One region of the Leifsonia sp. NPDC056824 genome, then DNA from elsewhere that is predicted to be linked to it. Evidence: predicted binding sites of a transcription regulator. Region 1 holds the regulator's gene; each other region holds the start of a gene.

Region 1 (7,120 bases):
GCTCGGCGAGATCGTCTTCGACTTCTTCGACCAGTTGAAGAGCCGTACCGCCGGCTACGCCTCGCTCGACTACGAGCCCACGGGCCAGCAGGAGGCCGACCTGGTGAAGGTCGACATCCTGCTCCAGGGCGAGCAGGTGGATGCGTTCAGCGCGATCGTGCACCGCGACAAGGCGTACGCGTACGGCGTCCTGATGACCGGCCGGCTGCGCGAGCTGATCCCGCGCCAGCAGTTCGAGGTCCCCATCCAGGCGGCGATCGGCGCCCGCATCATCGCCCGCGAGAGCATCAGGGCGATGCGCAAGGACGTCCTCGCCAAGTGCTACGGCGGCGACATCACCCGCAAGCGCAAGCTCCTCGAGAAGCAGAAGGAGGGCAAGAAGCGCATGAAGATGGTGGGCCGCGTCGAGGTCCCCCAGGAGGCGTTCATCGCGGCGCTGTCAGGGGACACCGAGAAGGGCAAAGACGGCAAGAAGTGAGCTCTGACGAGGTGAGGCCCGAGACGTCCTATCGCTTCCAGCTCGCGAGTGACGTATCTGCACGGGATGGTCTCGCCGTCGAACTGGTCGACGCAAGCGGCGAGCGAGTACTCGAGGTGTTCCGGGACGACGATCGTGACGGCGAGCTCACCTTCAACTCTTTCGGAACCGTCAGCGTGCCGTTCACCGTCGCAGCGAAGCTCGTCGAGATCGCGCGTCGCGAGTTCGTCGACCAGCCGTCACCGGCCAAGCAGTCGGGCATACCTTCACCCCGGCCATCGAGAGACATAGCCCCCGAGGGGTGAGTAATCGCGGGAATCGTCCCGCGGATTCCGGCAACGACTCACGCCTCGTCGGTGGGGGCGGGTTCGCGCTGCGCGCGGGTTTGACGGAGGATAGAAGGCATGCGTCGAACGAGCTTCACCGACCAGCCCGTCACGTACGGGTTCATCGGCGGCACGCAGGCCGCTGACCTGCTCTACTACCCGCCGAAGGGGTACCGGCCGCTGGAGCGGAAGGTGCGGCTCGGCAGCGGCGCGGAGCGGTTCGAGACCGCGGCGGCCGTGCTGATGACCTGGGGCGTGCAGCGCAACAGCGGCATCCGGGTGACCGGCGTCAACGAGGGCACCGGCGTCCAGTACGAGGGCATCGAGTTCGACGAGGACGGCACCCCGAAGCGGATGCGGGAGCACAAGGCGGCGGAGGACGTGTTCGCCGACGACGGCACCCCCTTCATCCAGAACGGGATGACCGCCGTGCTCAAGGTGCCGTTCGGGCCGTTCAAGGTCTCCGCGCCCTGCCGCGTCGTCTACGTGGTCGACGAGCCGAACCGGCGCGGGTTTGCCTACGGCACGCTGAAGGGGCATCCCGAGAGCGGCGAGGAGGCCTTCCTGGTCGAGATGCGCGACGACGGGACCGTGTGGTTCGTGCTGCGCGCGTTCTCCCGGCCCTCCAACGCGTTCTACCGGCTCGGCTCGCCCGTCCTGCGCGCGATGCAGGCGCGGTTCACCAAGCGGTACCTGCGCTCGCTGCTGCCCGCGCGGGCGGCCTGATGCCCGGCGCCCTCCCGCTCGGCGACCCCGCGCCGGCGGACGGCCTCCTCCCGGCGAGCACGGCCGTCGGCGCCGCCGAACGCGACTTCGGCGTGTACCTGCATGTGCCGTTCTGCCGGGTGCGCTGCGGCTACTGCGACTTCAACACATACACGGCCACCGAGCTGCGCGGCGTCGCCCAGTCCGACTACGCCGGCCACGCGGTCCGGGAGGTCGGCTTCGCGCGGGAGGCGCTGGAGCGCAGCGGCGTCCCGGCCCGGAAAGTGTCGACCGTGTTCTTCGGCGGCGGCACGCCCACGCTGCTGCCGCCCGACGACCTCGGCGCCATGCTCGGCGCGGTGCGCGACGCGTGGGGGATCGCGGACGGCGCGGAGGTGACCACGGAAGCGAACCCCGACTCGGTCGACGCCGACGACCTCCGGCGATTGGCCGACGCCGGCTTCACGCGCGTGTCGTTCGGGATGCAGTCCGCGGTGCCGAGCGTGCTCGCCACGCTGGAGCGCACCCACGACCCGGAGCGGGTCCCGCTCGTCGTCCGGTGGGCGCGGGAGGCCGGCCTCCAGGTCAGCCTCGACCTCATCTACGGCACGCCGGGCGAGACGCTCGACAACTGGTCGCGCTCGCTCGACGCAGCGCTGGCGTGCGAGCCCGACCATGTGTCGGCATACGCGCTGATCGTGGAGCCCGGAACGAAGCTGGCGCGCCAGATCCGCTCGGGCGCCGTCCAGGAGCCGGACGACGACCTGGAGGCCGACATGTACGAGCTCGCCGACGCCCGGCTCGGCGCGGCGGGCTACGGCTGGTACGAGGTCAGCAACTGGGCGACCGACGACGCGCACCGCTCCCGGCACAACCTGGCCTACTGGCTCGGGCACGACTGGTGGGGTGTCGGACCGGGGGCCCACAGCCACGTCGGTGGCGTGCGCTGGTGGAACGTGAAGCATCCCGCCGCGTACGCGCAGCGCGTGCTGGCGGGGGAGTCACCCGCCGCCGGCCGGGAGACGCTCGACGGCGAGACCCGGCGGGTGGAGCGCGTGCTGCTGCTCACCCGCATCCGCGAGGGGCTGCGGACGGACGAGCTGACCGGCGAGGGACGCCGCGCCGTCGCCGGACTGATCGCCGACGGCCTGGTGGACGCGAAAGCCGCCCTCGCCGGGTCGGTGGTGCTGACCCTGCGAGGGCGGCTGCTGGCGGACGCCGTCGTACGACGGCTGCTCGCCGAGGACGAGCGAACGGCCTAGCTGACGAACCGGATCGCGATCGGGTAGGTGTAGAACGCGCCCTGATTGGCCTTGATGGCCGCGATGATGCTGAAGACGATGTTCAGCACCCACACGGCCAACAGGATGAGGACGCCGACGCCGACGATGCTCAGGATGAGCCCGACCACGTACGCGATCGCGAGCGTGATCTGGAAGTTCAGCGCCGTCGCGGTGTGCGAGCGGATGAACGGGCCGCGGTCCTTCAGCACGAGGTAGCCGACGAGCGCGGGGATGAAGCTGAAGAGGATGCCGCCCACATGGATGAGCGTCGCCCACAGCTTCTCGTCCGCCGGGCTGAGCTGCGGCTGCTGACCTCCGTACGGCTGCTGCGGGGGCGGCGGGGGCGGGGGTGTTGCGGACATGGTCGTGTTCTCCTCCGGTGAGTGGGAATGACGGGTCTCAGCCTAGGGGCGGACGGTGTTCCTGAGTAAGAGCCGAGAGCTCTTCGCTGGATCAGCCGCCCGTCCCCGTCGCTGCGGCGCGCTACTTGATGAAGCGGAAGTTCAGCGGGTACCGGTACGTCCCTCCGCTGTTGACGCGCACGAAGCCGAGGATCGAGAACACCAGGTTGACGATGTACAGGACCCACGGGATGAGGAGGCTGAACAGCAGGTACCCGATGCCGAAGGTGAACGTGCCGATGATCACGCCGAGGATCTGGGAGACGACCCAGACCGCGATCCAGGTGATCTGCCAGTTCAGCGCCTCCTTGGCCTCCTGGTTGGTCAGCTGGCCCCTGTCCTTGAACACGAGCCAGATGATGAGGGAGGGCAGGAACCAGAGGATCCCGCCGAGGTGGGCGAACGACGCCCACTGCTTGTCCTGTGCGGGGTCGAGGGGAGCGGCGGCGGCGCTCGCGTACTGCTGGGGCGGCGGGACGGCGCCGGCGGGCTGACCGGCCGGGGCCGCGTACGGCTGCTGCGGAGGCACGGCGCCGGCGGGCTGGCCCGGTGCGGACCCGTAAGGCTGCTGGTCGGACGGCTGCTGCGCGGAGGGCTGCTGCCCGTACGGCTGTTGCGGAGGCTGGCCACCCTGGCCGTCGGCCGGGGGCTGGTTCGGGTCTGACATGAGGAGAACCCTTTCGTGGGCGGCTGCGGGGGGCTTTCCTGAGCCGGTGCGCACAGGGTACTGCGCCGGAGCCGCGCGGTAAATGATCCGTGTCGCGTCATGACCGCCCTCCCACGCCGACGAGATATGATTAGCACTCAGGATCATCGAGTGCCAGTACACTCGATGTCTTCCCGTGCTCGATCCTCGGGTGCCGAAGCGACGACAGGAGGCGGTTCGCGTGGTCTCGGAACGCAGTCTGGAAGTGCTCCGCGTCATCGTGCAGGACTACGTCGCCTCGCGGGAGCCGGTCGGCTCCAAGAGCATCGTGGAGCGGCACGCGTTCGGCGTCTCGGCGGCGACCATCCGCAACGACATGGCCCTCCTCGAGGAGGAGGAGCTGATCGTCGCCCCGCACACCTCCTCCGGCCGGGTGCCGACCGACAAGGGCTACCGGCTGTTCGTGGACCACCTCGCGGAGGCCCGGCCGCTGTCGGCGGCGCAGCGCACTGCGATCGAGGCGTTCCTCGGCCAGTCGGTGGACGTCGACGACGTGCTCTCCCGCACTGTGCGGCTGCTGTCGCAGCTCACCAACCAGGTCGCCCTCGTGCAGTACCCGTCGGTGGCGCGCTCGCGCATCCGGCACATCGAGCTGGTGGCGCTCGGCTCGCGGCGCCTGCTGAGCGTGCTCATCACCGACTCCGGCGCGGTCGAGCAGCGCGTGATCGAGCTGCAGGAGGAGCTGGACGACGCCGAGATCGCCGAGATCCGCGGCGCGATCAACGGGGCCGCCGCAGGCCTCTCGCTCGGCGACGCGGCCCTGCGACTGCGGGACCTCCCGGGCCATCTGACCGACCGCACCCGCGTGCTGGTCGCACCGGTCGCCGGCGCCCTGCTCGACCAGATCGCCGCCAACCGGCAGGACAAGCTGGTCATGGCGGGCGCCGCCAACCTGGCGCGAACCGAGACGGACTTCCCCGGGTCCATCACGCCGGTGCTGGAGGCCATCGAGGAGCAGGTCGTCCTGCTGCGGCTCTTCGACGAGATGGCGCTCGACCAGCACGGCGTCGCGGTCAGCATCGGCCGCGAGAACGCCGTCATCGGCCTGACCGAGACCTCCGTCATGTCGAGCGGCTACAGTTCGGGCTCCGACCTGGCGCGCGTGGGCCTGCTCGGCCCTCTCCGGATGGACTACTCCGGGAACATGGCGGCGGTCCGCGCCGTTGCACGGTACCTCTCCCGCCTCCTCGGCGACTGAACTCCGACCTCAGAACTCAGACCTCAGAACTCCGACGCACCGAACAGAAGGAACAGCCTTACGTGGCCGACCACTACGAAGTACTCGGCGTTGACCGCAACGCCACCCCCGATGAGATCAAGAAGGCGTACCGCCGGCTCGCGCGCGAGCTGCACCCGGACGTCAACCCGAGCTCCGAGGCGCAGGAGCGTTTCAAGCTCGTCACCCACGCCTACGACGTGCTGAGCGACCCGCAGCAGCGGCAGCAGTACGACCTCGGCGGCTCCGGAGGGTTCGGCGGCGGCGGCGGGGGAGCGGGCGACTTCGCCGGCTTCGGCGACATCTTCGAGACGTTCTTCGGCGGGGGCGGCGGCGCGACTCGCGGCCCGCGCTCCCGGCGCGAGCGGGGCCAGGACGCCCTGCTGCGCGTGGAGGTCGAGCTCGACGAGGTCATCTTCGGCACGCACCGCGAGCTGGACGTCGACACCGCGGTCGTCTGCGAGACCTGCGGCGGCTCCTGCTGCCAGCCCGGCACCGCGCCCGTCACCTGCGACATCTGCCACGGCACCGGCAGCATCCAGCGCTCGGTGCGCTCGCTGCTCGGCAACGTGATGACCTCCAGCCCCTGCGGAAGCTGCCGCGGCTACGGCACCGTCATCGCCACGCCGTGCGTCACCTGCCAGGGCCAGGGCCGCGTCCGCGCGCGCCGCTCGGTGCCGGTGGACATCCCCGCCGGTGTCGACACGGGTCTCCGCCTGCAGATGCCGGGCTCCGGCGAGGCCGGCCCCGCGGGTGGCCCGAACGGCGACTTGTACCTGGAGATCAAGGTCAAGCACCACGACGTGTTCAGCCGCGACGGCGACGACCTGCTCTGCACGCTGGAGGTCTCGATGACCGACGCCATCCTCGGCACCACCGCGACCGTGAAGGCCCTCGACGGCGACATCCGACTGGAACTGAAGCCCGGCATCCAGAGCGCGGACATCGTCTCGGTGAAGGACCGCGGCATCACGCACCTGCGCGGCAGCGGCCGCGGGGACCTGCGGGTGGGCATCCAGGTGGTCACGCCGACGAAGCTCGACCACAAGGAGAAGGAGCTGATTAAGAAGTTCGCCGAGACGCACCACAACCCGGATCCGTCGCTCGCGCGCTTCCAGCAGGGCCTCTTCGCGAAGCTCCGCGACCGGTTCCTCAACCTCTGACGGGCGGACGGATGAGCTCGCTCTACCTGCGCGAAGACCTCGCCGACGTCGAGGTTGGCGCCCGGCTCACGCTGACGGGTGCGGAGGCCAAGCACGCTGCCACGGTCAACCGCACGCGCCCGGGCGAGAGCGTCCTCATCGGCAACGGCCGCGGCCTCGTCGCGTCGGGCGAGGTGCTGGTCGCGACCAGCGCGGAGCTGACGATCGACGTGGAGGCCGTTGAGCGCGTCCCGCGCGCCGAGCCGGCGATCACGCTCGTGCAGGCGCTGGCGAAAGGCGACCGCGACGAGCTCGCCGTCCAGGCCGCGACCGAGCTCGGGGTGGACGCGGTGGTGCCGTGGTCGGCCTCCCGGTCGGTGTCGCGCTGGGAAGGCGCCAAGGTGGCGAAGGGCCGCGACCGCTGGGCGGCGATCGTCCGCGAGGCGAGCAAGCAGTCGATCCGGGCCTGGACGCCGGAGGTCGGCGAGCTGGCGACGACGAAGCAGGTGGCGGCGCTGGCCGCGACGCACCGGGTGCTCGTGCTGGAGCCGGGGGCGACCGAACCGCTGACGGGGGTCCGTCCCGACGGTCGTCCGCTGGCGCTGGTGGTCGGGCCGGAGGGTGGCATCGCTCCGCAGGAGCTGGAGGCGTTGCGCGCAGCGGGTGCGGAGGTGGTGCGGCTCGGGGACACGGTGCTGCGGACCTCGACGGCGGGGCCCGCGGCGCTGGCGGTGCTGAACGCGGCGCTGGGGCGCTGGTAGGGGGCGCTGCTAAGGCCAACCGCACGGGTTGTCCGGTTCGTGACCGGCGTGTCAGCGGTCGGGGTACGGCGTGATTGTGGGGCTGCTGGTGGGGTAGTACGG
Region 2 (7,120 bases), on a different contig from region 1:
TCCGACATCAGGCCTCTGGCGTGAAGTTCAGCGAGATCGAGTTCATGCAGTAGCGGTCGCCGGTCGGAGTGCCGAAGCCGTCGGGGAACACATGGCCCAGGTGCGAGTCGCAGTTCGCGCAGCGCACCTCGGTGCGCGCCATGCCCAGGCTGTCGTCCTCCAGGAGCTGCACGGCCTCCGGCCGGATCGACTCGTAGAAGCTCGGCCAGCCGCAGCCGCTGTCGAACTTGGTGCCCGACTTGAACAGCTCCGCCCCGCACGCGGCGCAGGTGTAGAGACCCGCGCGGCCCTCGTCGAGCAGCTCGCCGGTCCACGGCCGCTCCGTGCCCGCCTCGCGCAGCACCGCGTACTGCTCCGGGCTGAGCTCGCGGCGCCACTCCTCGTCGGTCTTCTCGACACCGTGGGTGCCCTGCGCTGCCTCGTCGTGCGATGCGCTCATCGTGCGTTCCTTTCGTCGTCCGTCCCCAGCCTAAACGGCGGCGCCTGTGCGCCTGTTCCCTGTTCCGGCCTGCGACCTGCCGGGCGCAAACGGGTAACGCACAGGACAGCGCCCCTAGGATGAGGCGCGAGCGCGGGGAAGGGCTGACTCGAAGACGGTGAGGGGAGGCGGTGCACTGTGGCGGAGGCTGCGGACCACCGGATCCCCGTGCCGGACGCGACCGGCCTGACCGACCGTGAGGCGGCCATCCTCGCGTTCGAGCGTCAATGGTGGCGGCATGCCGGCGCCAAGGAGCAGGCCATCCGCGAGGAGTTCGGTCTCTCCGCCGCCCGGTACTATCAACTCCTCGGAGCGCTGATCGACCGGCCGGAGGCGCTCAAGCACGACCCCATGCTCGTCAAGCGCCTGCTCCGGCTGCGCGAGACCCGGCTGGCAGCACGGCGATCCCGGACACTCCCGTCCGGCGACTGACACCGCGAGGAAATACCTGTAGATGGCAGAGAAGTACCCGAGAGACCGGTTCGACGACATCCCCGACGGTCTGCAGCGCGTCGGTGCGCACCGGGCTCCCCGGCCGAAGGGCCGCGGCTGGATCGCGGTCGGCTGGGCCGCGCTCGCCGTCGTCGTCCTCGTGGCGGCGGGTATCTTCGGGCTCTCGCTGGTCAGCGGCTCCATCTCCTTCCACGGCTCGACCAACGCCCCGACCGGCACCCCGACGCCGACCGCGACGCCCACGCCGACGATCGTCCCGACCGTCGACCCCTCGCTGACGGTGAACGTGCTGAACGGCACCACGACCTCCGGACTCGGCGGCAAGGTCGGCGACACCCTGACGAAGGCGGGCTGGAAGGTCGGCGCCATCGCGAACGCCGACAAGCAGGACCTCACCCAGACGATCGTCTACTACGCCGACGCCAAGAACCAGGCGGCGGCGCTCGGGGTGGCGCAGTCGCTCCCCGGCGCGACCGTCGCGCTCACGCAGGACTTCGCGGCCAGCGGCGCCGACCTGACCGTGGTCGTGGGCAGCGACTACAAGGGCTGAGACCGCGTCGTTCCGCGCGTGTACGCGCGCTCATCCCTTTGTTTCACGCGTGTTTAACTTTGAGCCGATTTGGTAACGGATTGGCGAAAAGACTGGCGGAAACGGCTATTGCAAGCATTAGGATCGGGAGTCAACGCGCGGCGCTGGACCACGCGAGCGACACAGCAATGGGAGTAATGCATGGCGAACGGGACCGTGAAGTGGTTCAACGCTGAAAAGGGCTACGGATTCATCACCGTCGAGGGTGGGGGACAGGACGTTTTCGTTCATTACTCCGCAATCGACATGAACGGCTACAAGGTTCTCGAAGAGGGCCAGCAGGTGCAGTTCGAGGTCGGGTCGGGCAACAAGGGCCCGCAGGCCGAGGCGGTGCGTCCGCTGTAGTACGCAGCGATCGGCAAGACCATTAAGAGGAGCGCCGCCCTTCGGGGCGGCGCTCCTTTCTCTCTGTCCGCTCCCGGCGCACCGGTCACCTTGCACTCCACTGTCGCGAGTGCCAGAATCGCTTTAGCACTCCGCCTGATCGAGTGCTAACACACCGAATCTTTCGCAGACGTCCGGGAGGGACGAGAAACACATGGCAAAGATCATTGCTTTCGACGAGGAAGCCCGTCGCGGCCTCGAGCGCGGCCTCAACATCCTGGCCGACACCGTCAAGGTGACGCTGGGCCCGCGCGGTCGCAACGTCGTCCTCGAGAAGAAGTGGGGCGCTCCCACCATCACGAACGACGGCGTCTCCATCGCGAAGGAGATCGAGCTCGACGACCCGTACGAGAAGATCGGCGCGGAGCTCGTCAAAGAGGTCGCCAAGAAGACCGACGACGTCGCGGGCGACGGCACCACCACCGCGACCGTGCTCGCTCAGGCGCTCGTCAAGGAGGGCCTCCGCAACGTGGCCGCCGGCGCCGACCCCATCACGCTGAAGCGCGGCATCGAGAAGGCCGTCGCGGCCGTGACCGAGGAGCTCATCGCCAGCGCCAAGGAGGTCGAGACCAAGGCCGAGATCGCCGCCACCGCGTCCATCTCCGCCGGCGACACCACCATCGGCGAGATCATCGCCGAGGCCATCGACAAGGTCGGCAAGGAGGGCGTCGTCACCGTCGAGGAGTCGAACACCTTCGGCACCGAGCTCGAGCTGACCGAGGGCATGCGCTTCGACAAGGGCTTCCTGTCGCAGTACTTCGTCACCGACCAGGACCGCCAGGAGGCGGTGTTCGAGGACACCTACATCCTCATCGCCAACCAGAAGATCTCCTCGATCAAGGACCTGCTCCCGATCGTCGACAAGGTCATCCAGGCCAACAAGCAGCTCCTCATCATCGCCGAGGACGTCGACGGGGAGGCCCTGGCCACCCTGATCGTCAACAAGATCCGCGGCATCTTCAAGTCCGTCGCCGTCAAGGCCCCGGGCTTCGGCGACCGCCGCAAGGCCATGCTGCAGGACATCGCGATCCTCACCGGCGGCCAGGTCATCTCCGAGGAGGTCGGCCTCAAGCTCGAGAACGTCACCCTCGACCTGCTCGGCCAGGCCCGCAAGGTCGTCATCACCAAGGACGAGACCACCATCGTCGAGGGCGCGGGCGACCCCGACGCCATCGCCGGCCGCGTGGCCCAGATCCGTGGCGAGATCGAGAACACCGACTCGGACTACGACCGTGAGAAGCTCCAGGAGCGTCTCGCGAAGCTCGCCGGCGGCGTCGCCGTCATCAAGGCGGGCGCGGCCACCGAGGTCGAGCTCAAGGAGCGCAAGCACCGCATCGAGGACGCCGTCCGCAACGCGAAGGCCGCCGTCGAGGAGGGCATCGTCGCCGGTGGTGGCGTCGCCCTCATCCAGGCCGGCAAGACCGCCTTCGAGAAGCTGTCGCTCACGGGCGACGAGGCGACCGGTGCGAACATCGTCCGCGTCGCCATCGAGGCGCCGCTGAAGCAGATCGCCATCAACGCGGGCCTCGAGGCCGGCGTCGTGGTCGCCAAGGTGCGCGAGCTCCCCGTGGGTCACGGCCTCAACGCCGCGACCGGCGAGTACGTCGACATGCTGGCCTCCGGCATCAACGACCCGGTGAAGGTCACCCGCTCGGCGCTGCAGAACGCCGCGTCCATCGCGGGCCTGTTCCTCACCACCGAGGCCGTCGTCGCCGACAAGCCCGAGAAGAACTCGGCGCCGGTCGGCGACCCGGGCGCCGGCATGGACTTCTGAGTCCGTCCGACACGCAGTAGAGGGCGCCTCCCGTTCGCGGGAGGCGCCCTCTTCGCTGTTATCGTCGTCACGATCGGGCGGAGGCGGAGCGGGTGGCGAACAGGGCGGCGACAAGGTGGTCCCGGGCGGCGGCCGTCGCCGGCCTGGCTGCCGCGCTGCTCTGCCTGTCGGGCTGCCAGGCGCTCGGGCTGCCGGGCGCCGGGCCGGCGAGCCCGCGCGCGACCTCCGCGCCCGCCGTGGACGTCGCACCGCCCTTCGACTGCGCGGCCTTCACCGCCACGCCCGCGGTCGAGGCACTGCTCGGCGGCGCAGCGCCACTGGCGACGACCCCGGCGGGGGCGCTCACGACGCCGTCCGGGCGCGGACCGTTCGGCGCCCAGGCGGCGGGCGGCGGCTGGTGCCGCTGGGGGGACGACCCCGCCGCGAATCCCGCGGCCTCCACGGCGCCGGTGCACCTGCTCTCCGTGCAGCTCCTGCCGCGCGCGACCGCGAACTGGCAGTGGCAGGCCCAGCAGTACGCCCAGACCGCGGCGACGGGCGCGCACTACGACGGCGGCGAGTCCCGCGGCGGCGACTGCGGCCCGGCGACGTCAGGGGGGAGCACCTGCCACACGAACGTGCTGGTCGGCAGCTCCTGGCTGGCGGTCGACGCCGTGAGCAGCACCTCCACCATCGACGAGAAGGCGTTCCACGCGCTCGTCCAATCGTTCGTGCCCACCGTCGCCGCGATCGACGCACGCGCCGCGACACCCGCCCCGGTGAAGCCGCTGTCCTGCGCCGACGCCGCCTGGCTGAAGGCCGTCGCCGGCAGCTACGGCGCGGCTTCTGTCGCCGTCCTCGCCCCGGCCGCGACCTTCGGACTGCCGAACGCGCTCCTCGCGGACCCGCGGGTCACGGTCTGCGCGTACCGCGCGGGCACGGGAGACTCCTCGCTGATCGGCACCGTCTCCGTCCTCCGAGGTGCGTCCGCCGCGTTCGCGACCTATCACGGCCTCGTCGTGGGCCGCGACCCGGACGCCAGCGGTGGCACGATCAAGCTCGGCAGCACCGAGCTCGCCACGCTGGTCCGCCATACGGACGCGTCCGGGTCCACGCCCGCCGAGACGGTGGTGGACGCTCTGGTCGGCGACGCGTGGATCCAGTTCGCCGCGGTGTCCGGCTCCGACGACCAGGCGGCCTCGGTCGTGGGGTGGGTGGCCGGCCGGCTCTGACCCGGCCGGCTCTGACGCGGTCAGAGAGCCGTGCGCGGAGCCTCCGTCGCCCGGCGCGGGTCCACCAGCGGCAGCGACACCCGGAAGGTCGCTCCGCCGCCGTCGGTCTCCACGACCTCCACGGTGCCGTGGTGCGCCGCCACGATGGAGGAGACGATCGCCAGGCCCAGGCCGCTGCCGCCGGTCTCGCGGGCGCGGGAGGAGTCGGCGCGCCAGAAGCGCTGGAAGATCTTGTCGCGGATCTGCGGCGGGATGCCCTCGCCGTGGTCGCGCACCTCGAGCACGGCGCGGTCCGCGCGGTGGTCGACCTGCACCGCGATCTCGATCGGGCTGTCCTCCGGGGTGTAACGGAGGGCGTTGCCCATCAGGTTGGTGACGACCTGGCGGAGCTTGTTCTCCTCCGCCATCACGATCGCGGGCTCGGCCGGGGGAGCGGCGAGGACGACCTTCTCCGCGGTCGTGACCGCGATCGGGCCCGTGCTGCCCCGGCGTCCGCGGTTGCTGCGGCGCAGCCGGGCCAGCGCCGAGCCGGCGAAGGCGATCGGGCCGGTCGCGCCCGGCGGGCGGGTCAGGTCCTCCGGGAGGCTCATCGGCACGGTGTCGAGCCCGGGCTCGGCCGGGTCGGTCCGCAGCACGGCCGGCACCGGCGCGGGCGTCAGCACGGTCACCCGGCGGCCGGGGGCGCCGGCCATCGCGTCCATCGCGGCGTCCTGCGCGATGCGCACCAGGTCGACCGGCTGGAGGTCGAGGGGTTTCGTCTCGTCGAGCCGCGCCAGCTCCAGGAGGTCCTCGACGAGGAGGCCCATGCGGATGGCCTCCTTCTCGATCCGGTCCATCGCCTGGGCCACGTCCTCCGGTGTCTGCAGCGCGCCCATCCGGTAGAGCTCGGCGTAGCCGCGCACGGAGACGAGCGGTGTCCGCAGCTCGTGGGAGGCGTCGCCGACGAACCGTCGCATCTGGTCGATCGTGCGCGCGCGGTCGTTGAAGGCCCGGTCGATGCGGTTCAGCATCGTGTTGAGCGAACGGTTGAGCCGGCCGACCTCGGTGTTCGGCGTCGCGCCGCCGAGGCGCTGGCTGAAGTCGCCGTCGGCGATGGCCGCGGCCGTCTGTTCGACTTCCCGCAGCGGGGAGAACGTCGTCGTCACCAGCATCCGAGTGAGGCCGGCGCCGACGATGATGACGATGACGCCGAAGCCGAGGAAGATCGCCAGGAAGCTCGCCATCACGGTGTCGATCTGGCTCGTCGTGGTGGCGACGATCGCGGTTGCGAGCTCACCGGTCTGCGCGAACGTCTGCGTCGTGACGAGCGCCCGGTACGCGGTGTGGCCGTCGTTGCTCGCCATCGAGAAGCCGCCGGCCGGCAGGGCTTTGGCCTCCGTCAGGCTGAGCTTCTCGGGGATGGCCGGCCGGTGGGCGAACGGGATGTTGCTCCAGTTCGTCTTCACCAGGTTGCCGCTGGCGTCGTACAGCGCCGCGAAATAGTCCGACGGGCTCGAGTCGGTGGCGATCTTGTCCTTGTCCGACGACGAGCCGAACAGGTACGTGTTGACGTACGTGGCCCCTGACGCCGCCGAGAGCTGCGCGTCGAGCTGGTCGATCAGCACCGGCTTCAGCATCGACATCGTCCCGATGCCGGTCACCAGCAGCCCGAGCGTCAGCATGAGCACGGTCACCCCGGTGATCTTGGTCCGGAGGGAGATCGCGTTCCAGCGGTCGAGCAGGCGTGAGTGCATCAGGCCGCCAGTCTAAGCAGACGGTGCTGAGCCGAGGGTGTGAGCGCCGGTCACGCCTTCGCGGCCTTGAGCATGTAGCCGAAGCCGCGCTTGGTCTGGATGAGCGGCTCGCTGGAGTGCGCGTCCACCTTGCGGCGCAGGTAGGAGATGTAGGACTCCACGATGCCCGCGTCGCCGTTGAAGTCGTACTCCCAGACGTGGTCGAGGATCTGCGCCTTCGACAGCACGCGGTTGGGGTTGAGCATCAGGTAGCGCAGCAGCTTGAACTCGGTCGGGCTGAGCTCGATGGGGGTGTCGCCGACGTAGACCTCGTGGGTGTCCTGGTCCATCGTGAGCTCGCCCGCGCGGATGACGGCGTCCTCGTCGGCCTGCATCGTGCGGCGCAGGATGGCCTTGATGCGCGCGACGATCTCGTCGAGGCTGAACGGCTTGGTGACGTAGTCGTCGCCGCCGACCGTGAGGCCGGTGATCTTGTCCTCGGTGTCGTCCTTGGCGGTG
Region 3 (7,120 bases), on a different contig from region 1:
CCTCCTCGATGGAGGAGCACGCCAGGTACGGCGGCGTCGTCCCGGAGGTCGCGGCCCGCGCCCACCTGGAGGCGCTCACCCCGACGCTGCGCACCGCGGTCGCGGACGCCGGGATCGAGCTCGCCGACGTCGACGCCATCGCCGTGACGAGCGGCCCGGGGCTGTCCGGCGCGCTCATGGTCGGCGTCGGCGCCGCGAAGGCGCTCGCGCTGTCGCTCGGCAAGCCGCTGTACGCCGTCAACCACCTCGTCGGGCACGTCGGGGCGGACGTCCTCGACGCGGCGGGCGGCCCGGGCCACCCGGTCGAGGTGCCGACCGTCGCGCTGCTGGTCTCCGGCGGCCACACCTCGCTGCTGCTCGTGCGCGACCTGGTCTCCGACGTGGAGCTGCTGGGCGAGACGATCGACGACGCCGCGGGCGAGGCCTTCGACAAGGTCGCCCGCGTGCTCGGCCTCCCGTACCCGGGCGGCCCGCAGATCGACCGGGTCGCCGCCGACGGCGACCCGCGCGCCATCCGGTTCCCGCGCGGGCTGACCAAGCCGAAAGACCTGGAGCGGCACCGCTACGACTTCTCCTTCTCCGGCCTTAAGACCGCGGTCGCGCGCTGGGTCGAGCAGCGCCAGGATGCCGGCGAGGTGGTGCCCGTCGCCGATGTGGCCGCGTCGTTCCGGGAGGCCGTGGCGGACGTGCTGATCACCAAGGCGATCGCCGCATGCCTCGACCACGACGTGCCGCGCCTGCTGCTCGGCGGCGGCGTGGTCGCGAACGCCCGCGTGCGCCAGCTCGCGGTGCAGCGGGCGGCGGAGGCCGGCGTGGCCCTGCGGATCCCGGCCTTCTCGCTGTGTACGGACAACGGCGCGATGATCGCGGCGCTCGGCGCGCAGCTCATCATGGCCGGCCGTGCGCCGAGCCGGCTGGATTTCGGCGCGGACTCCACGCTTCCGGTCACGGACATCCAGGTCGCGGTGGTCTGAGCCGGGCGGAATATGCATGCGTTGACACGCCTGTCCCCCCGCTGAGACCATGGATTCAGTACAGACATTTCTCAGGAACTCACCAGAGAAGGAGATGGGCAGCATGTCCGATCCGAACACCCCGTCCGGCGCCCCGGAGCCCGAAGGGACGGACGGCAGCACGCCGGCCCAGCCGGTTCCGCCGTCCTCCGACATCCCGCCCGCGGCGGCGCCCGACGGCGTCCCGCCGACGCCACCGGTCGCACCTCCCGCCGCGCCTGCCGCGCCCGGGTACGGTGCGCCGCAGCAGCCGTACGGCCAGCAGCCATATGGCCAGCAGCCGCAGCAGCCCTACGGCCAGCAGCCGCAGCAGCCCTACGGCCAGCAGCCGTACGGGCAGCAGCCGCAGCAGCCCTACGGCCAGCAGCCCTACGGTCAGCAGCCCGGTCAGCCCGGTCAGCCCGGTTACGGTCAGCCGGCCTACGGCCAGCCCGCGCCCGGCTATGCGCAGCCCTATGCGACGGCGCCGGCGACCAAATCGCCGATCCTCAGCATCCTGTCGCTCGTCGGCGGCATCGTCGGCATCGTCCTGAACTTCGCGTTCGGGATCGGCGCCCTGTTCGCCGTCGCCGCGATCGTCCTCGGCTTCATCGGGCGCACCAAGGAGCCGCAGGCCAAGGGCTTCTGGCTCACCGGGATCATCCTCGGATTCGTGGCGATCGTCATCGCGATCGTCTTCTGGATCGTCTGGGGCATCATCCTGGCCAACTTCTCGAACACGTACCGGTACTGACCGGGTTCAGAGGCGCTCGGCGAGCAACGCTGTGTGACGTCCTGCGACCCTGGTCAGGATCAGGGTCGCGGGACGGTCGCCCGACAGCTTGAGGCGCGTACGGAGCGCGGCGGGGTCGACGTCCACGCCGCGCTTCTTGATCTCCAGCGTGCCGATCCCGCGCGACCGCAGCGCCTTCTTGAGGTCCTTCTCGGCGAACGGCAGGGTCTCCAGGATGCGGAAGCCCGCCGCGAACGGCGTCGGCGCGGGCTCGTCGGCCGTGATGTAGGCGATGCCGTCGCCGAGCATCCGTCCGTCGAGCCGCCGGGCGAGGTCCCCGATCAGGCGCGCGCGGATGACCGCGCCGTCCGGTTCGTAGAGGTACTCGCCGAGCTCGCCGGTCTCGGCGTCCTCGCTGTCGGCCTCCGCCGTCAGCTCGTTCGCCTCGTCGCCGCGCATCACCAGGGCGGCGCGCCGGACGCCCGTGCGGGCGAGCGCTCCGAACCACAGCCCGAGCTCCACGACCTGCCCGTCGGCGGACACCCACTGGGCCTCCGCGGTCGACGGGATGAGGTTGCGGTCGAAGCCCGGGCCGAGCTTCAGCCCGACCGAGCGGCCGGTCGCGAGCTCGTACGCGAAGCCGAGCGACGGCGTGTAGTCGTCGGGATCGGTCAGCCGGTCGGTGTCGGTATGGCCGGGCGTGCGCCGGGCGGGATCGAGGAAGACGCCGTCGATCGCGCGGAGGCTCACGTCCTCCGCCCGGCGGTGCTCGACCGTCGCCGAGGGGAAGGGGGCGAGGTTGAACGCGGCGATCGCGGCGGTCACCTCGTCGGCCTCCACGGCCGTGACCTCCAGCTCCAGCGCCGCGAGGGCGAGCGCGTCGCCGCCGATGCCGCAGCCGAGGTCCGCGACGCGGGTCAGTCCCGCCGCCCGGAAGCGGCCGGCGTGGCGCGCCGCGACCGACAGCCGCGTCGCCTGCTCCAGCCCCGCCTCGGTGAACAGCATCCGGGAGGCGAACTCGCCGAACTTGCCGACCGCTTTCTTGCGCAGCTTCGCCTGCGTCAGCACCGCCGCCACCAGCCCGGGGGAGTGGCCCTGCTTGCGCAGGTCGGTGACCATCGCGAGGACGTCCTTCTCGGACCGGTACGGGGGCAGCGAGTCGAGCAGCCGGAGGCCTTCGGGGCTCAGCAGCTCGACGAGTTCGGACCGGTCCATGTGGACCACGGTACCTTCTGGCACTCACGTTGCGTGACTGCTAACGCACCCCCTAGACTCGGTGTTAGCACTCTCCGTGCGAGTTTGCTAACGCAAGCCGCGCAACGTATTGAGTTCGCAAAGACTGAGTTCACCAAAGAAAGAGGTCAACCGTGTCGGTCTCCATCAAGCCGCTCGAAGATCGCATCGTCATCAAGCAGGTCGAGGCTGAGCAGACCACTGCCTCCGGTCTGGTCATCCCCGACACCGCCAAGGAGAAGCCCCAGGAGGGCGAGGTCGTGGCCGTCGGACCGGGCCGCATCGACGACAACGGCAACCGGGTTCCGCTCGACGTCGCCGTCGGCGACAAGGTGATCTACTCCAAGTACGGGGGCACCGAGGTCAAGTTCGGCGGCGAGGACTACCTGGTCCTCTCGGCTCGCGACGTCCTCGCGGTCGTCGTCCGCTGACGCACCTTCTTTCGGCCGAGGCCCGGGCGCTGCTGCGCTCGGGCCTTCGTCGTCCCTGCGGGAGCCCGGCGGCCTCCACCGGGTCCGTCCGTGTCACCGGTTCGGAGTAGTGTCGTGGGAGTGCCGCAGCCCCTCTCCGAACACCGCAGGTCCGGTCTGACCTACGCGATCTCCGCCTACGTCCTCTGGGGCATCCTCCCCATCTACTTCCTGGCGCTCGCGCCGGCCAGTGCGTGGGAGATCGTCGCCTGGCGGGTGCTGTTCTCGCTGGTGTTCTGCGCCATCGCGCTCACCGTCACACGGACGTGGCGCACGTTCGGCGCCCTCCTGAAGGACCGCAGGGTCCTGTTCACGATGGGCCTCGCCGGCGCGCTCATCTACGTCAACTGGCAGACCTACGTGCTGGCCACGGTCAGCGGTCACGTCGTGGAGGCCGCGCTCGGCTACTTCATCAACCCGATCGTGACGGTGTTCCTCGGCGTGATCGTGCAGCGCGAGCGCCTCCGCGTCGCCCAGTGGGTGGCGGTCGGCGTCAGCGTGATCGCCGTCGTCGTGCTCGCGGTCGGCTACGGGCAGGTCCCGTGGATCGCACTCATCCTCGCGTTCTCGTTCGGCTTCTACGGCCTCATCAAGAAGCGCGTCGGCGGCCGGGTCGACGCGGTCTCCGGGCTGACGCTGGAGACGATGTGGCTGACGCCCGTCGCGATCGTGCAGCTCGTGGTCGTGAGCCTCACGGTCGGCTTGACGATCGGGAGCGACGGCCCGTGGCACACGGTGCTCCTCGTGGGCGCGGGCGTGATCACTGCCGTGCCGCTGCTGTTCTTCGCCGCGGCCTCCCGGCGACTGCCGCTGGTGTACATGGGCTTCATCCAGTACTTCGCGCCGTTCATCCAGTTCGTCGTCGGCGTCGCTGTGCTGAACGAGGCGATGCCGCCCGAGCGCTGGATCGGCTTCGCGATCGTCTGGCTGGCCCTCGCGATCCTCAGCGTGGACATGATCGTGGCGGCCCGCCAGGGGAAGAAGCAGGCGGAGCTGGATCTCGCGACGGTGGAGTGAGGGGGTTGCTAGCTCATAATGCCCACCACGAGTATTATGAGCTAATGGTCTAGCTCATAATTCTGACGGGAGGCATTATGACTTCCGCTACCTGGCCGGCTCTCGACTGGGAAGAGCGCGTCTGGATTCCCAGCACGGTCTGGGGAGCCGCGGCCGAGCGGCAGACCGCCCGGCGCAGCTATCGTGCTGCCGTGCCACCGCTGATCGCCGAGTTGAGGCCGGAACCCGACGCCGCCACCCTCGCGGCGGCCGAAGAGGCCGACCGGGAGCTGAGTAGGTTCGACGCCGAACTCGGATCGCGCGTGAGCGCCTTCGCTCCTGTGCTGCTGCGCTCCGAGGCCGCTTCGTCCTCCCAGATCGAGAACCTGACCGCGTCGGCGCGAGCCATCTTCAGTGCCGAGCTCGGCGGGAAGACCGGCCGCAACGCGCAGGAGATCGCCGCCAACACCCGATCCCTTCAAGCTGCGCTCGACCTCTCCAAAGACATCTCGGTCGACGCGATCCTCACCATGCACGAGGTCCTGCTCCACGACCAGCCGAGGCACACGCCGGGGGAGTGGCGTCAGGAGGCCGTGTGGATCGGCACGCGTTCCGACAGCCCGTTGGGCGCCGAGTTCGTCGCGCCAGCAAGCGAACGGGTCCCCGCGCTCGTCGACGACCTCGTGGCGTTCGCCGACCGGCCTGACGTCCCGTCGCTGGTGGCCATCGCCGTGGCTCATGCGCAGTTCGAGACCATCCACCCCTTCACCGACGGCAACGGCCGTACCGGGCGTGCGCTGGCCCAGGCCATGCTGCGGCATCGCGGCATCACGCGCAGCGTCGCCGTCCCGGTGTCGGCAGGGCTGCTCGCGGATGTGGAGGGCTACCACGCTGCCCTCACGGCCTACCGCAGCGGTGATGTGAGCCCGATCGTCCGGGCCTTCGCGGACGCGTCGCTGCGCGCCGTCGGGAACGCGCGGCGCTTGGTGGCGGACATCGACGGAATCCGTGCGGAGTGGGGAGAGCGGCTGACCGCACGCCGCGACAGCAACGCGTGGAAGATCCTCGACATCCTCGTGCGGCGCCCGGTGCTGGACGCGGTCGCGGTCGCGCGGGAGCTCGGCGTGCAGCCTCCGAACGTCTACCCGCCGATGAAGGCCCTCCTCGACGCCGGGATCGTCAAGTCGAAAGCGGAGCACGACATCGGGCCGTTCTGGCGCTCGGACCAGATCCTGGCGGCCATCGACGGATTCGCCAGGCGGGCTGGTCGCAGAGAGGCGCCATGACGCTTCCCACCCCGGAATAACCGCCCAGCTTGTGCCGTTACGATGAGACATCCACAACTCGCGCGACCTTGATAGGGGTGAAATGGACCAGGCGGATCCGTTCGGATTCATCGGTTTGACCTACGACGACGTCATGCTCCTTCCCGGGCACACCGACGTCATCCCGAGCGAGGCGGACACCTCGACTCGCCTGACCAAGCGGATCAGCATGGCGACCCCGCTCCTCTCCAGCGCCATGGACACCGTGACCGAGTCGCGCATGGCCGTCGCGATGGCCAGGCATGGCGGCATCGGCATCATCCACCGCAACCTCTCCATCGAGGACCAGGCGACCAACGTCGACAAGGTGAAGCGGTCCGAGTCGGGCATGATCACCAACCCGGTGACCACCACCGCGGACGCCACCGTCGAGGAGGTCGACCTCCTGTGCGGGCAGTTCCGCGTCTCCGGCCTCCCGGTCGTGGAGGCCGACGGCAAGCTCGTCGGCATCATCACCAACCGCGACATGCGGTTCGTCTCCCCGTTCGAGCGCTCCACCACCCTGGTGCGCGACGTGATGACCCGGATGCCGCTCATCACCGCGCCGGTCGGCATCGACCCCGACTCCGCGGTCGCCATCTTCGCCGAGCACAAGATCGAGAAGCTCCCGCTCGTGGACGCCGACGGCCGGCTGCGCGGGCTCATCACCGTCAAGGACTTCGACAAGAGCGAGAAGTACCCGTTCGCCACCAAGGACGACGAGGGCCGCCTCCGCGTCGGCGCCGCGATCGGCTTCTTCGGCGACGCGTGGGACCGCGCGATGACCCTGGTCGACGCGGGCGTGGACGTCATCGTCGTGGACACCGCCAACGGCGACTCCGCCGGCGTGCTCGACATCATCCACCGTCTCAAGCACGAGCCGCGCGCGTCGCACGTCGACATCATCGGCGGCAACGTCGCGACCCGCTCCGGCGCGCAGGCGCTGATCGACGCGGGTGCCGACGCCATCAAGGTCGGCGTCGGGCCCGGCTCCATCTGCACCACCCGCGTCGTCGCCGGTGTCGGCGTGCCGCAGGTGACCGCGGTCTACGAGGCCTCGCTTGCGGCGCGCGCGGCGGACGTCCCGCTCATCGCCGACGGCGGCCTCCAGTACTCGGGCGACATCGCCAAGGCGCTCGTCGCGGGCGCGGAGAGCGTCATGCTCGGCTCGCTGCTCGCCGGCACGGCCGAGTCGCCGGGCGACCTCGTGTTCGTCAACGGCAAGCAGTTCAAGAACTACCGCGGCATGGGGTCGCTCGGCGCCCTCCAGACCCGCGGCAAGAAGACCTCGTACTCGCGCGACCGGTACTTCCAGGCGGACGTCCCGAGCGACGAGCAGCTCATCGCCGAGGGCATCGAGGGCCAGGTGCCGTACCGCGGACCGCTGTCGGC

What was found. The regulator HrcA, encoded in region 1, represses chaperone genes, less so after heat shock. The targets are predictions, from matches to a motif close to TTNGCACTCGNNNNNNNCGAGTGCNAA.
Region 2: the regulator HrcA is predicted to act here: its motif matches at 1,989-2,015, upstream of groL (chaperonin GroEL).
Region 3: the regulator HrcA is predicted to act here: its motif matches at 2,958-2,984, upstream of groES (co-chaperone GroES).

Annotation. Positions count from the first base shown of each region.
Region 1 covers NZ_JBHUAV010000002.1:302,449-309,568, forward strand. The annotation lists gene lepA (translation elongation factor 4) at 1-478, shown strand, start outside; gene ACFRFH_RS10780 (hypothetical protein) at 475-783, shown strand; gene ACFRFH_RS10785 (DUF1990 family protein) at 883-1,530, shown strand; gene hemW (radical SAM family heme chaperone HemW) at 1,530-2,771, shown strand; gene ACFRFH_RS10795 (DUF4870 domain-containing protein) at 2,768-3,154, opposite strand; gene ACFRFH_RS10800 (DUF4870 domain-containing protein) at 3,276-3,860, opposite strand; gene hrcA (heat-inducible transcriptional repressor HrcA) at 4,081-5,097, shown strand; gene dnaJ (molecular chaperone DnaJ) at 5,160-6,278, shown strand; gene ACFRFH_RS10815 (16S rRNA (uracil(1498)-N(3))-methyltransferase) at 6,290-7,018, shown strand; gene ACFRFH_RS10820 (hypothetical protein) at 7,070-7,120, opposite strand, start outside.
Region 2 covers NZ_JBHUAV010000001.1:109,728-116,847, reverse strand. The annotation lists gene ACFRFH_RS00620 (nitroreductase family protein) at 1-8, opposite strand, end outside; gene msrB (peptide-methionine (R)-S-oxide reductase MsrB) at 8-439, opposite strand; gene ACFRFH_RS00610 (DUF3263 domain-containing protein) at 617-910, shown strand; gene ACFRFH_RS00605 (LytR C-terminal domain-containing protein) at 933-1,481, shown strand; gene ACFRFH_RS00600 (cold-shock protein) at 1,662-1,865, shown strand; gene groL (chaperonin GroEL) at 2,059-3,678, shown strand; gene ACFRFH_RS00590 (hypothetical protein) at 3,771-4,889, shown strand; gene ACFRFH_RS00585 (ATP-binding protein) at 4,910-6,622, opposite strand; gene ACFRFH_RS00580 (response regulator transcription factor) at 6,673-7,120, opposite strand, start outside.
Region 3 covers NZ_JBHUAV010000001.1:302,973-310,092, reverse strand. The annotation lists gene tsaD (tRNA (adenosine(37)-N6)-threonylcarbamoyltransferase complex transferase subunit TsaD) at 1-974, shown strand, start outside; gene ACFRFH_RS01570 (DUF4190 domain-containing protein) at 1,078-1,746, shown strand; gene ACFRFH_RS01565 (SAM-dependent methyltransferase) at 1,753-2,940, opposite strand; gene groES (co-chaperone GroES) at 3,093-3,389, shown strand; gene rarD (EamA family transporter RarD) at 3,510-4,445, shown strand; gene ACFRFH_RS01550 (Fic family protein) at 4,523-5,710, shown strand; gene guaB (IMP dehydrogenase) at 5,793-7,120, shown strand, end outside.